DNA from 3 places in the Vibrio scophthalmi genome. Region 3 is predicted to be linked to each of the others. Evidence: predicted binding sites of a transcription regulator. Region 3 holds the regulator's gene; each other region holds the start of a gene.

Region 1 (3,286 bases), on a different replicon from region 3:
AACGCGCACGTTAAGTTTAACACCAGAAGGGCAGCATTATTTTCAGCACAGTAAGCAACTAATTGAAAGTGCACAAGAGCTTGAATTGGCGATCAGTGGCCAACAACAAGAGCCGACGGGGGTACTGAAGATTAGCTGTCCGGTCAATTTTGGCGCGGCTCAACTTAGCCCTGTATTGGCTAAATACATGCAGCTCTATCCGAAGGTAAAAGTGGAAGTATTTGCCAGCGACCATAAGGTGGATTTGATTGGCGAAGGTTATGATGTGGTGTTGCGTTCATCGTCAAGCGCTGCTGACTCTAGTTTGATTAGCCGTCTTGTTCAGCGCTCTTGCACTCGCACCGTTGCTGCACCGAGTTATATAGAAAGACATGGTATGCCCAAACACCCGAGTGATCTTAGCAAACACAAAATGATTTGTTATAGCAACCACAAGCAGCCTTATGTGTGGAACTACATTGATCACGATGGCTCACTACTGCGTATTGAGGTGAGTGGAGTGATGACGACCAACAGTCCAGAAATGTCCCTCAGTTTAAGCACGTTAGGGCAAGGCATTTGTCGCTTGCCTGAAGCATTGGTATTAGACAGCATTGAGCGAGGCGAATTGGTCGAGTTATTTACCGATTTTCCGGTACATAAAATCGAAATGTGTTTGGTCTACCCAAGTCGTAAACATATGTCGACTAAGGTTCGTCGCTTTATTGATTTGGTGGTGGAAGAGTTAAAGTAGTGGAAGAGTTAAAGTCGCTGAGCGTGCAAAGCGGATTGTGAATAGTAACAAGCCCACTCAATGAGAAAGAGTGGGCTTGTTCAATTTAAGCTATCGTTTTAACCCGAGTTTCTTCAGGTTTTGGCCGAAAACCTATAGCGCGATAAACAGACCAGCTAATGCTGCGCTCATCATGTTCGCTAGCGTTGCGGCGGTCACTGCGCGGAAACCGAGCTGTGCAACATCTTGACGACGCTCTGGTGCCATTACACCGATAGAACCTAATTGAATCGCAATCGAACCAATGTTGGCAAAGCCACACAGTGCGAAAGTGATGATCACTTGGCTATGGGCAGACAAGGTTTCTTTCACACTAATGAAATCCAAGAAGGCAACAAATTCATTCAGAACTGTTTTTTGACCAATCAATGCACCCGCTGTTAGCAGCTCGTTTGTTGGGATACCGGCAAAGAAAGCCAGTGGTGCAAACAGATAACCAAAAATCAGTTGTAATGATAAGTTATCAATACCAACCCAGTTACCTACGTTCTCAAAACCTGCGTTAACCATGGCGATGACACTGACAAACGCCAGTAGCATTGCGCCGACAGCAACCGCTACTTTTACGCCGTTCATCGCACCAGAAGCCAAGGCGTCGATGATGTTAGCATCGGTACTTGCTTCCAATTCAATTGGGTCGTCTTGGCTTAGTTTTTCACGTTCAGGAACGAGAATTTTTGCCATTAATAGACCACCCGGTGCTGCCATAAAGCTGGCTGCGATTAGGTATTTTAGTTCGATACCAAGAGCGGCGTAGCCACCAAGAACAGAACCCGCGACTGATGCCATACCACCAACGATCACTGCGAAAAGTTCAGAACGGGTCATTTTCGGTAAGAACGGACGCACAATAAGCGAAGCTTCACTCATCGAAAGGAAGATATTGCTGGTTGCAGCCAGAGATTCAACCTGAGAAGTGCCGAGTAGACGGGCAATCGCACCACCAATCACTTTTACTAGCTTCTGCATGATGCCAAGGTAGTAAAGCAGAGAAATAATAGAAGACAGGAAAATGATCAGCGGTAGGACGCGAATAGCAAAGATGAAGTTACCAGAAGCGAGATCGCCAAAAAGGAAGCTAATCCCCGCATCAGCAAATGCGAGCAGACCTGATACACCGTCACTGACTGTCACCAACAACGATTGACCCAATGGGAAATAGAGAACTAAGGCAGCAAAACCTGCCTGAAGTGAAAATGCACCGATGATAGTACGCCAGTTAATATCACGGCGACTGTCTGAAAGTGCGTAAGCACATGCCAATAGAGCCAATATGCCGGCCAAGCTGAAGATGATTTGCATTATGTTGCCTTGCTATGTGTCAGTCTTAAGGCGGGTAAAGAATTACACGCACACAGGCGTTGGCAACAGGGCGGTGTTGTTTCGCCGTGTTGGTTTGCCCGATAGCAAATTCAAGACCCGTAAACGCTCACAGTTACGCTGGGCCCGATTCCTTGGGGCAAATATCCATGTTTCAGTCGATTGAAAGCCGGTTAATGACCTAGCCATACAATTGCTATTGCGTGAGTAGGCTTCATATCTAACCGGGCGCGGAGTATACGCAGCCTTTTTCGTTGTGACAACGATCACTTTTGTTAAAGTTTTTATAGAAAGGAAAACGTTAGCGCAAACGGTTGGGTTTTGTGTGCAAAATAGCAGCAAGGCTTGATGACTAAGGGCGCGATGGAAAAGCGGCAATCAAATAAAGATAAAAAGAAATATGAGTGTTACTTATTGATATTAAAGCACTAGCCTCGAGTGATTTGGCTCTATCTGGCGTGATAAGGTGGTTATTTGCATTGATATGTTGATACCGAAGGGTAAAAGCCTCAGAATGTCGAACTTTTCTACCCGAGCCAAACAAAAATGTCTTGCTCGGCAAGAACCACTATATATTGAGAATCAAATTTATGGGTTTTACCTCGCTCGCTCTTTCTGCTCCAATCCTTAAAGCTATTCAAGAGCAAGGATATGATACGCCGTCGCCAATTCAGGCTCAGGCTATCCCTGCAGTTCTTGAAGGACAAGATGTCATGGCAGCAGCCCAGACGGGTACCGGTAAAACAGCTGGCTTTACGCTTCCAATCCTTGAACTACTAAGTAAAGGTCAAAAAGCGAAGAGCAACCATGTTCGTGCTTTGATTTTAACGCCGACTCGTGAGCTTGCAGCGCAGATCCAAGAGAACGTGCACAACTACAGCCGTTACCTCGATCTAAATTCTACCGTGGTATTTGGCGGCGTAAAAATTAACCCACAAATGATGCAACTGCGTAAAGGCAGCGACATCTTGGTGGCAACTCCGGGTCGTCTACTTGATCTTTTCAACCAGAAAGCGGTGAACTTTTCACAGCTTGAAGTCTTAGTCTTAGATGAGGCTGACCGCATGTTGGATATGGGTTTCTTCCGCGACATCAGCAAAATCCTAAACTTGCTACCGAAAAAGCGTCAAAACCTACTGTTCTCAGCGACGTTCTCACCAGAGATCCGCGATCTTGCAAAAGGTTTGGTAAACA
Region 2 (3,286 bases), 1.4 Mb from region 3:
ACGCCAATGCAATGGGACAATTCATGTCATGCCGGCTTTACTCAGGGTGAACCGTGGTTAGAAGTGGCGAGTAACTACACGCAGATCAATGCGCAAAGCGCCTTAGATGATCAAAACTCGGTGTTCTATTTTTACCAGCAGTTGATTGCACTACGCAAGCTACACCCTGTGATCACACATGGTTTGTTCTATGATTTGCTGCCACAAGATGAACACTGTTATGTCTATTTACGTGAGAGTGAGACGCAGCAGCTTATCTTAATTAGTAACTTTTACGCTGAAGAGGCGATATGCCAATTACCAGAGCATTTGGATCTTTCCGCTGCACAGTGTTTATTAACCAATTATCAAAATGCGTTGTTTAATGTGACAAACCAAATGGTGTCGCTGCGCCCTTATGAGACTCGAATTCTTCTCATCGATAAGTAATTAGTGCCGTGGAAAGTGAACGAATAAGTCGTAAACAAAAAGGTTTGGGGTATGCCCCAAACCTTTCTATTACACATCATCTTGAAGTTTACCGATAGCTCACTACGTAGCGAGTTGGCTTATGGTTCATCGCCAACACCAGATTAAGTACAACCGCGCCAAATACTGAATAGAGTAAGGTTTGCGGCGGTACAAAGAAAAATGAGGTAATTAAAATAACGCAATCAATCGCCAATTGAGTTTTGCCGACCGAAATACCGAATTTATCTTGGATGAGTAAACAGAGCACGTTAAAGCCGCCAAGGCTAGAACGATGACGAAATAGAATCAGCATTCCCAGTCCCATCAAAACGCCACCCGCTAAAGCACAATAAGCAGGGCTGATTTTATCCAGACTGATCACCAAATCGAGGTGATCGGTTAAAATCGACACCAACGCACCTGAGATTGCGCTGTTAAATGCGAAGCGTGCGCCAAAACGTTTCCAAGCTAAAAGATAAAATGGGCAGTTCGCTAAAAAGTATAATGTGCCGAAAGACCAAGGAACAACTTGGCTAACGAGCAATGCAAGGCCAGTGGTGCCACCAGTAAGAAGGTGAGCTGATTGGAGGAAAAAGACCCCTTGTGCGACGATAAACGTGCCGGTCAATATGGCGATCCAATCTTCTTTACGTGTATGTTTTTCCATCAATTTAAAATTAAACCTTGAACGAATGGCCTGCATAGTAAGGAAAAGATGAGGTTTTCGGTAGATTGAGAGCGAAAATTAAGGTAAACCTATGTAATTGTCTTTTTACAAGGTGTAAATCGTCGTGTTGACAGTTATTGGGCAAAGATGGCCTCAACATGATAAACCTTGTAAACCAGTATGAAAAAACTGCATGAGAAAAATGCAATTTTCTCTTTATGACCTAGATCAAATTATGTAAAATGCGCGCCAGTAGGGTGACGAAAACGTTTGCGTCGGGGTCGTTTGCCAGTTTTTTGCAACTTTCAGTCTAAATCTGAGTCAGGAGATACAGATGCTTAAGCGTGATATGAACATCGCAGATTACGATGCGGATTTGTTCGCAGCTATCCAAGAAGAAACTCTTCGTCAGGAAGAGCACATTGAACTAATTGCTTCTGAAAACTACACCAGCCCACGAGTAATGGAAGCACAGGGCTCTCAGCTAACTAACAAGTACGCTGAAGGTTACCCAGGTAAACGCTACTACGGTGGTTGTGAGTATGTGGATAAAGTGGAAACACTTGCGATCGAACGTGCTTGTGAACTATTCGGTGCCGAATATGCCAACGTACAGCCACACTCGGGTTCTCAAGCTAATAACGCGGTTTACATGGCGCTGCTTAACGCTGGCGATACCGTTCTAGGCATGAGCCTAGCGCACGGCGGTCACCTAACTCACGGTTCACCAGTAAACTTCTCTGGTAAGCTTTACAACATTATTCCTTACGGCATCGATGAGAAAGGTCAAATCGATTACGAAGAAATGGAAGCATTAGCGGTAGAACACAAACCTAAGATGATCATTGGTGGTTTCTCTGCTTACTCTCAAGTGTGTGATTGGGCGCGTATGCGTGAAATCGCGGACAAAGTAGGTGCTTACTTCTTCGTTGATATGGCGCACGTAGCGGGTCTTATCGCTGCCGGTGTTTACCCGAACCCTGTACCGCATGCGCACGTAGTAACCACAACGACGCACAAAACGCTAGCGGGTCCACGCGGCGGTCTAATCCTTTCTAACGAAGGTGAAGATCTGTATAAGAAGCTGAACTCAGCGGTATTCCCTGGTGGTCAGGGTGGCCCTCTAATGCACGTTATTGCCGGTAAAGCAGTGGCGTTCAAAGAAGCTCTAGAGCCAGAATTCAAAGAATACCAAGCGCGCGTTGTTGCAAACGCAAAAGCAATGGTTGCTGAATTCCTTGCTCGTGGCTACAACATCGTGTCTGGTTCTACAGAGAACCACTTGTTCCTAGTTGATCTGATCGACAAAGACATCACAGGTAAAGAAGCGGATGCAGCACTAGGTGCGGCCAATATCACCGTGAACAAAAACTCAGTACCAAACGACCCACGTAGCCCATTCGTAACGTCTGGTATCCGTGTTGGTTCTCCATCAATCACTCGCCGTGGCTTTACTGAAGAAGATTCAAAAGCATTGGCAGGTTGGATGTGTGACATCTTAGACAACATCGGTGATGAGTCTGTGATTGAAGCCACCAAAGTGAAAGTATTGGAAATTTGTAAGCGTCTACCGGTTTACGCTTAATTTTTCTTCGTAGAGTGAACGAGTGACTGTGTCGCTCATCTACTATGAAAATGCGATTTGAAAGGCTCCTTCTGGAGCCTTTTTCGTATTTGGAATGATGAAATTCGCTGTTGGATAGATGGTTAAGTCGCCAAGATGATTTTGAAAAGGAGCTTAATGCTCCTTTTTTTGTCTAAAGAAAATAGGAAAATGATGTACTGATAATGGTTTGGCGGAACTTACTTGGCAATACTCAGTAATGTGCCGGATTTGCATTTGAATGAGTAATAGCGCGTGCTTTCGTTAAATTTTCCTAGCCCTTCGCCGCCACAATAATCGATATTAATGTCACGCATGGTATCGAGTGTGTTTTCGGTGTTGAGTGCGAACTTTGAACCATCAGAACATAAAATTCTCACCCGGCCATCATCACTGAGCGAGTAAATATCCACTTCGGTGTTACACAGTTCAAAAGAGGCTTCTTGAAAGTTATCTTGCTGCTCGGTAGTTGAACAGGCAGCAAGCATCACGCTAGCACTGACGGCCAGCAAAAGGCATTTTTCCATAGCTATATCCCATTTTATTAGGTGCGACGCTCTCGGCGG
Region 3 (3,286 bases):
AGTACGTGATAGCTCATCTAAACCACTTAATTTGCATTGGGAATTGTTTACGACCTACATTCTATTCATATATCGTAACATTTCTAGTATTTGTTACATTAAAATCAAGAAAGATGATTTTTTATTGATTCAAAACAAAACTAGCCCAAGCATTAACATTTTGCCATTTTTGCACTTATTTTGACGCATTGTGTGTTATCCCTATTCATTTTTCTTCGCTAGAATAGTAGGAGAATGAAAATAGGAGCATTGTTTGATGCAAGAGTTAAAAGCGTTTAACGAAAAGCGTGCAGAAATTTACTGGTGGTTCTCTAGCTTATTTGCCAAAGAGCTAACTGAAGCGGATCTAGAGCAATATCAAAGCCCTGAGATTCGTAGCTTTTTATCTGGCCTTGGTGAAAACCCAAGCCTAAAACCAGCCATTGATGATGTAGTGGATGCACTTAACCGTCAGCTAGACCGCGAAGATGGCCAGCTAGAGTTGGCGGCTGACTTTTGTGACTTATTTTTAAAGTCTGATAAAGAATCTGCACTGCCTTATGCTTCTATGTACATCGGTACAACCGGTCTACTGCATGATAAACCAGCGAACGAAATGGACGCATTACTTCAAAAGTACGGTGTTGCGGTTGAACAAGGCTTGAACGAGCCTGCGGATCATATTGCGATTGAACTTGATCTGCTCGGTAACATCATTATTCGTTCAAACGAGCTTGAGCAAGAGCGTCATTTTGAAGAAAGTTTCGTTGAACAAGAAGCCTTTATCCGTCAACACATTCTAAGCTGGGTGGCTAAATTTGCGACCAAATGCAAAGGCTTAGATAAGTTTGGTTTCTACTCTGCCGTTGCGGCGCTGCTGGTTGCGTTTTTAGAGCTTGATTGCCAATACTTAACGGGTGAATGACGCTCAATATCTACCCAATAGGTGTTTGATGCGTTGATGCGTAATGAGTTGATGCTGAATAAATTCGCGAATAACGGCTTTTTCTAGGGTTGGTGTGGTGTAATAAAAGTAACGAGTGACACCTCATCCACTCCTTGTTTTAAGTGATTTTTATTCGGCTGATGCCTAATCACTCACCTATCATGGTGGGCATAACAGTATGGGGGACGGGATTTTTATTTGCCCCCAAACGAGATGCGGTCTAGAATCGACAGCGCAAACGATAAAAAAATAATGAATTAAATACAAACCGCTGTAATCAAGCGGTTTTTGTGTTTTTAATACTTTCTGCCAAATTATTCTGATATGTGAATACCGCCGTGGCAGCTAAAGATAGGACAACCCCTTATGGCCACTATTAAAGACGTTGCTCGCCTTGCTGGCGTATCAACCACTACTGTTTCACACGTGATCAATAAAACTCGCTTTGTCGCAGAGACAACGCAAGAGCGCGTGATGGAAGCAGTGAAAGAGCTAAACTATGCACCAAGTGCCGTTGCTCGTAGCCTAAAATGCAATACGACTCGTACCATTGGTATGCTAGTAACTCAATCTACTAACCTATTCTTCTCTGAAGTAATTGATGGCGTCGAGAGCTACTGTTACCGCCAAGGCTACACACTGATCCTATGTAACACTGGTGGTATCTACGAGAAACAACGCGACTACATTCGCATGCTCGCAGAAAAACGCGTTGATGGTATTTTGGTGATGTGTTCTGACTTAACAGAAGAACTGAGCGAAATGCTCAACAACCACAAAGACATTCCTAAAGTTGTGATGGATTGGGGCCCTGAGACCTCTCAAGCAGACAACATCATCGACAACTCAGAAGAAGGTGGCTACCTAGCAACGAAATTCTTGATCGACCACGGTCACAAAGACATCGCTTGCCTAAGCGGTCACTTTGAAAAAGCAGTTTGCCAAGAGCGTATCCAAGGCTTTAAACGTGCGATGAACCAAGCACAACTTGAAGTTAACGAAGATTGGATTCTTGAAGGTAACTTTGAGTGTGACACGGCCGTATTGGCCGCCGACCAACTCGTTGCTATGGACAAACGCCCGACGGCTGTATTCTGCTTCAATGACACCATGGCATTAGGCCTAATGAGCCGTCTGCAACAAAAAGGCATTCGCGTGCCAGAAGACATCTCAGTGATCGGCTACGACAACATCGAATTGGCAGAGTATTTCTCTCCACCACTGACGACAGTTCACCAACCAAAGCGTCGTGTTGGTAAAAACGCATTCGAAATTCTGCTAGAGCGTATTAAAGATAAAGAACACGAAAAACGCGTGTTTGAGATGCATCCAGAAATCGTTGAGCGTAGCACCGTTGCAAGAATCGACTAAGTTAATGATTCAATAAAGATTAGCCGAGGGGCAATCCTTCGGCTAAAGCCTCATAAATGAAAGTTATTCTTGCATAAAGATCACAATTATCCCATATTAATAGACTACTTCCTGACAGAAGTAATTTAATCTTTAGCAGAGCAAATTAAGTCACGCACAGGGCAAACCAAACTGAAAAGTTGGGACGCAAAGCCACCGGCCTAAACATTGTAATGATGTACGGCAGCGGGGTTACCGATGGTAGAAATGCAACACGTTAACTGATTACTCTCCAGAAATCTGCATTGACTGCTATTCTCTCGGACCTGATTTGGTGGCGTATATACACATACACCGAGAAAGTACTGAATGGATAAACCAATACTTAAAGACTCTATGAGGCTTTTTGAGCCCTTAGGTCGGATTAAATCTCGCTCTATGTTTGGTGGGTTCGGCATTTTTGCAGACGACACAATGTTTGCATTGGTTGTACACGACAAGCTTCATATTCGTGCCGACGATGCCCTTACTGAGCAGTTTAAGCAACAAGGATTAGAACCGTACGTGTATCACAAACGAGGCTTCCCTGTTGTTACTAAATATTTTGCTTTAAGTGAAGAGTGGTACCAAGACAGTGCAAAAACACTGCAAACGGCTACCGATGCACTCTCTCTCGCTAAGCAAGAAAAGAGCACTCAAGCGAAAACAAAACCAACTCGTATTAAAGATCTACCAAACTTGCGTCTTGCAACTGAACGTATGCTGAAAAAAGCCGGTATCGAATCAGTTGAGAATTTAGAACAAGTGGGTTCAGTTCAAGCATACAAAGCCATTCAAGCCTCACATGATACCCAGGTGAGTTTAGAGTTGCTTTGGGCACTTGAAGGCGCAATTAAAGGCACGCATTGGTCCGTCGTTCCTCAAGCTCGCCGCCAAGAACTGATGTCTCGCCTTGAGCATTAATTTAGAAAATGAATAAATTGAATTAAGCCAGCCATTGTTGCTGGCTTT

The links. Region 3 encodes PurR, which represses purine synthesis genes. Its sites were predicted from a motif close to TNANGNAAACGTTTNCNTNA; they were not measured.
Region 1: RJD38_RS16020 (NupC/NupG family nucleoside CNT transporter) is a predicted target of PurR. The motif match lies at 2,330-2,349, and genes of this name have one in related genera.
Region 2: glyA (serine hydroxymethyltransferase) is a predicted target of PurR. The motif match lies at 1,376-1,395, and genes of this name have one in related genera.

Annotation. Positions count from the first base shown of each region.
Region 1 covers NZ_CP134272.1:248,155-251,440, reverse strand. The annotation lists gene RJD38_RS16025 (LysR family transcriptional regulator) at 1-733, shown strand, start outside; gene RJD38_RS16020 (NupC/NupG family nucleoside CNT transporter) at 866-2,074, opposite strand; gene RJD38_RS16015 (DEAD/DEAH box helicase) at 2,683-3,286, shown strand, end outside.
Region 2 covers NZ_CP134271.1:2,214,974-2,218,259, forward strand. The annotation lists gene treC (alpha,alpha-phosphotrehalase) at 1-429, shown strand, start outside; gene RJD38_RS10145 (YitT family protein) at 518-1,117, opposite strand; gene glyA (serine hydroxymethyltransferase) at 1,452-2,702, shown strand; gene RJD38_RS10155 (hypothetical protein) at 2,921-3,247, opposite strand.
Region 3 covers NZ_CP134271.1:376,599-379,884, forward strand. The annotation lists gene torR (two-component system response regulator TorR) at 1-17, opposite strand, end outside; gene torD (molecular chaperone TorD) at 257-904, shown strand; gene purR (HTH-type transcriptional repressor PurR) at 1,292-2,296, shown strand; cyclic di-GMP riboswitch class I at 2,447-2,535, shown strand; gene RJD38_RS01615 (TfoX/Sxy family DNA transformation protein) at 2,645-3,238, shown strand.